DNA from 2 places in the Metabacillus mesotrionivorans genome. Region 2 is predicted to be linked to the other one. Evidence: riboswitches for the same ligand, from Rfam matches in the RefSeq annotation. Region 2 holds a riboswitch; the other holds the start of a gene.
The links. A riboswitch is a leader RNA that binds a small molecule or an ion and turns the genes downstream of it on or off. The one in region 2 is predicted to bind cyclic di-AMP.
Positions count from the first base shown of each region.

Region 1 (2,396 bases), on a different contig from region 2:
CGTAGGTGCCGGAGTCGGATTTGCAATAGCAATCGGATTTGTGTTTTCTGCACCGGTTGCTGCCATGATTGGAATTGTTGGTGGAGTGCTTACATATGTATTCAAGAAGTACAAGAAGAACTAACAAAACCCCCGGAACATTTTCCGGGGGCTCAACTTATTTATGCACTTGCTTTCATCACTTCATCCGCTTTAATCCGGTTGTACTGGCCTTCTGATTTTGACATCACGATGGCAGCGAGTGTATTGCCGACAAGGTTGACGACTGTGCGGGCCATATCCATGATGCGGTCAACACCTGCAATGAAGGCAAGTCCTTCTGCAGGAATACCGATCGTTCCGAGAGTGGCAAGCAGCACGACGAAGGATGTTCCAGGAACGGCAGCCATCCCTTTAGACGTAACCATCAAGACTAAGATCAGCGTTAATTGCTGAACGATTGTTAATTCAATGCCGTAGACCTGTGCGAGGAACAAGGCAGCGATGGCCTGATAAAGCACTGATCCGTCAAGGTTAAAAGTGTATCCGATCGGAACGACGAAAGACACGATTCCTTTAGGGCATCCCATTTTTTCAAGCTTTTCCATGATGCGGGGAAGGACGGTTTCAGAGCTTGACGTACTGAAGGCAAGCAGCAGCTCGTCCTTAATGTAGCGCAGCAGCATAAAGATATTAACGCCCGCCCATTTCGCCACTGCACCCAGAACGACAATCAGGAAGAAAATCAATGCAGCGTATACTAATAGAACCAATTTTCCAAGAGACAGCAGTGAATCAATTCCAAATTTCGAAACGGTTACTCCAATCAGTGCGAACACGCCGAGTGGAGCCACTTTCATTACGAGATTTACGACGTGGAACATCGCGTGTGAAACACCGTCAAAGAATTGCAGGACGGGCTTTCCGCGTTCTCCGATGGCTGCTACGCCAAGTCCGAAGAGGACGGAGAAAAAGATAATGGCAAGCATATCGCCTTCTACGACAGATTTAAAGAAGTTCGTCGGCACGATATGAAGGAACGTTTCGGCAACCGATTTTTCACTTTGCTCCTCAGATGTGTCAACATACTGCTGGATATCTGTCTTTTGGGCAGATTCAAGGTCAACACCCTGTCCCGGCTGAAAGACGTTTGCAAGCAATACACCGAGTATAATCGCAACGGTTGTAATGATTTCAAAATAGAGAATGGTTTTTCCGCCGAGTCTTCCAACGTTTTTCCCACTCCCGGCACCCGCAACTCCAACAATCAGACTGGAGATGACAATCGGAATCACGATCATTTTGATCAAACGGAGAAACAAGTCGCCAAGCGGCTGCAGCACGGCTGCAAGGCGAGGGTCATTAAACCAGATGAGACCAACTAAAATACCTAAAATCAAACCAATGAAAATTTGGGAAGCCAGTCCCAAACGAAATTTCTTCATAGATGAACCTCCTCTTTGATGTAAGAATTCTGAAAATACAAAAAAAGACCAATCTAAAGTAAGAAAGGTCTTTAATACACAATTAAAGTCTTTCTCCCAATAAAGCATACGAGGTTAACTGTCGGATTCGGGATTGAGAGTTCCCTTCCATTTACGGATTCACCCCAAGGTAAGAGTCTTACCAAATGCATGATTCCCCCGCTCTGAAAAGATTAAGCTTATTATGAAGTTTGTCTGTTTATAAAATCACACAAGATATAATTTACTCTGAATGCAGACAAGTTGTCAATTGTTTTTTACTAGCATTCAGCCTGGACGATACGCTCAGTTGGTACTTCTCATTAGGGTTATGGTAAACTTTTAACATAAAAGAGCCTTGAAAGAAGTTGAATGGAAATGAACGGACGAAACGGTCCAAGAGTGATTCTCCATGTGGATATGAACAGTTTTTACGCATCAGTTGAGATGGCGTTTGAGCCTGAGCTGAGGGGGAAACCGCTGGCCATTGCCGGAAATGTGGAAGAACGGAAGGGAATTGTTGTCACGTGCAGCTATGAGGCAAGAGCCAGGGGCGTGAAAACAACCATGCCGTTGTGGCAGGCGAAGCGCCATTGTCCCGAACTGATTGTCAGGAAGCCGAATTTTGACCGGTACCGGAAGGCATCAAGAGCGATGTTCGACCTTTTAAGAGAATTTACCGAGCTGGTGGAGCCTGTATCTATTGATGAAGGGTATATGGATTTGACGGAATATCTGAAGGAAGGCAATCCGCTTCAAGTGGCAAAAACGATTCAGCAGCGATTGCTTGAAGAGCTGCTTTTGCCATCTAGCATTGGCATTGCCCCGAATAAGTTCCTTGCCAAGATGGCTTCCAATATGAAAAAGCCCCTGGGCATCACCGTCCTCAGGAAAAGGGAGCTTCACGAGACACTGTGGCCGCTTCCAGCAGGGGAGATGCACGGAGTGGGGGAA
Region 1 covers NZ_JBQMFF010000002.1:900,307-902,702, reverse strand. The annotation lists gene ACTSEZ_RS09775 (hypothetical protein) at 1-124, shown strand, start outside; gene gltT (glutamate/proton symporter GltT) at 162-1,424, opposite strand; cyclic di-AMP (ydaO/yuaA leader) riboswitch at 1,513-1,653, opposite strand; gene ACTSEZ_RS09765 (DNA polymerase IV) at 1,821-2,396, shown strand, end outside.
Region 1: linked by a shared signal. The riboswitch ahead of gltT (glutamate/proton symporter GltT) and the one ahead of ACTSEZ_RS11230 (hypothetical protein) in region 2 are both predicted to bind cyclic di-AMP.

Region 2 (2,396 bases):
TTTTGTTCCTGTTATTTAGTTCTTTCATTCAAGGAGCCGCTCTAGATCCTTATCAACCACAAACACTTCAATTCGTTCGCCCATCTTTGTGCTGATATCGCTGTGGCTTGAAAGAACCCTGCAGCCCGTGCAGTTTTCTACAATTTCTTCAAATTTTTTACTGTACATTTCACGCAGAACCTGTCTCATTTGTTTAACGAGTTTTCTGCCATTTTCGTTTTCAACCAGATGTTTTTCCTCAACTGTGAGAACGCCCTTAAACCGGGCAATGACCATATCATGGACAATGTAGGTTCTTGTTTCCTGCGGTCCGCGTCCGATTAAATCCCTTTGAAGCTTGATAAAGGCTTCACTTAATTCCATTTCCAATTTCTTTTTAGGCGACACAGCCATTTGATTATACCCCCGGCACAAATGCTTTTGATTAGGATGAACGGATGCCGTTCAAGAGGATTTTAGAAGATGGCAAGATCCCCCTTGAGCTTTGCATCATTAGACGAGTTTATCTTACTTACCCGCCATGACCCTGTCAATAGCATTCTGTAAATGACAGGAAACAGAGTGTACAGTTGACAGGCTGATACAAGTGGGAGAGAGAAGTGAGATTTTTTAAAAACGTGAGGAAATAAGAGTAAGAGAGAGAATAATAGACTAAAGGTCACTAAAGTCCTTGTTTTTTAGTGTATTTCCTTGTTTACACAGTTTTATCGCAGGAGTAAGATAATCTCGTAATCACGAATTGCATATCGGCCTAGTCCCGTGACACGGGAACGGAGGAACCAATTTTTTGGGGTTAATTCTGCTTTTGCAGAAAGGATGAGATCTTTCGCCATCCTACCCGTCAGCTAACTTCGTCGGCTAAAGCGAAGGAGGTCCAAAGACCGCCTTAACAGGAGTCTTTTTTTTACTGCCTTTTTTTAGGCAGAGAAGAGGCCTGGGGACTGTAGAAGGTCTTTTTGATTCAGCAATTCGTTTGAAAAAGGAAAAACGGAAGACGGAACGCAAAGAGGGCTGCGGCTTGCTGGGCGTTAAGTAGACCAATGAGTACTTTTTCTCCAAAACAGCCATATGAGAATGAATCATGCCGGGCAGCTGCCTGCTGATTTGATTACATATGCACTGGGTTGGGGGAAGAGTAAGCATTGGTCTCTTTTTTTGTTCTATGGCTGATTGATCCTGAAAGGGTTCATGCAGCAGGAGAACAAAATGCACTGTCAATCATGGAACGATTCGGGGGATAACGATGAATCAGACACTGGTTATAGGCAAGGGGGATTTATTCGTTTCTGTTATAGAGGAGATCAACGTTCACCGCAAACACGCAGATGTGATGTCTTATGAACAGTATGCGTTTGAGCTGACAAACTCAAAGGGCGGGAATACAAGACTGGATAATCTGCTTGAACTTGAAAAGAGATTTGACGGCTATCAATCTGTCTATATTATTTCGGATTCAATCAACGAAGGATTTGAACTGACGGCTTTTTTCTCTGATCTGGGAACGATGAGGATTGTTGTGATGACAGATGACAGCAGGCATTATGATCTTTACAAAAAATTAGGCGCCAGATATGTCATTTTCAGCAAGCCGGCATCATGCTCCTATTGGCTCGGAGAATTGAATCAAGTCTAAAGCAGACAGCAAAAATCAATTAAGGAGGTGGATCTCTAAAAGAGATATCAAACCAGAACTGAATACTTAATCGCTTAATTTCACAATGAAATCGGGGGATCCAATCTTTTGCGGCAAATTGCCGCTTGGGGTGAATCCATCTGAATAAGGTGGCAGGGCAGCTCTCATAGCCCGAATCCGACAGCTAACCCCGAAAGCGCGATGAGGGAAATCGAAACTGCAGGTGCGGCATGCTTTTTAAGTGATGCCTGAAACCGCGGAAGAACCCTCTTCCGCGGTTTTTTACTGGATAAATCGTGAATTAAGTGACTGTCCGTCTGTCTGGCGGAGAAAAGATGGAGCGAAAAGGCGGGGAAGGTCATGGAAGCAATGCTGATTTGCATACCGAGCTATACGAGGCTTGGGTGCCTGGATGAGATTCTCCCTGAGAACTCGTCGCTGTCCTTTATTACGGGAGATTACAGTGTAGAAAGTCATTTAAGATCCAAAGGGTTTAAAACCATTTATTTTATCAGGCAAAATGCCCAGTATCTGCTCATAAACGAGCCTGTCTCAAGAGTGCTTCTTCTCGAGGACAAAATAGCCGAGACCTGCAGGCTGATGGAAATACTCAAAGCAAGCGTCAGAGCGCCGATTACAGTAATTACTAAAAAGGCGAATTACCCGGCCAGGCTCTATGAACTGCTCGGTGCCCAGCATGTCATGTATTCAAAAGCAGATAGCGTGAAATTTTTGATTCAGTAAGAACGGGGGGATTTTACTA
Region 2 covers NZ_JBQMFF010000003.1:256,683-259,078, reverse strand. The annotation lists gene ACTSEZ_RS11235 (Na-translocating system protein MpsC family protein) at 25-393, opposite strand; cyclic di-AMP (ydaO/yuaA leader) riboswitch at 739-875, shown strand; gene ACTSEZ_RS11230 (hypothetical protein) at 1,244-1,633, shown strand; cyclic di-AMP (ydaO/yuaA leader) riboswitch at 1,695-1,846, shown strand; gene ACTSEZ_RS11225 (hypothetical protein) at 1,994-2,377, shown strand.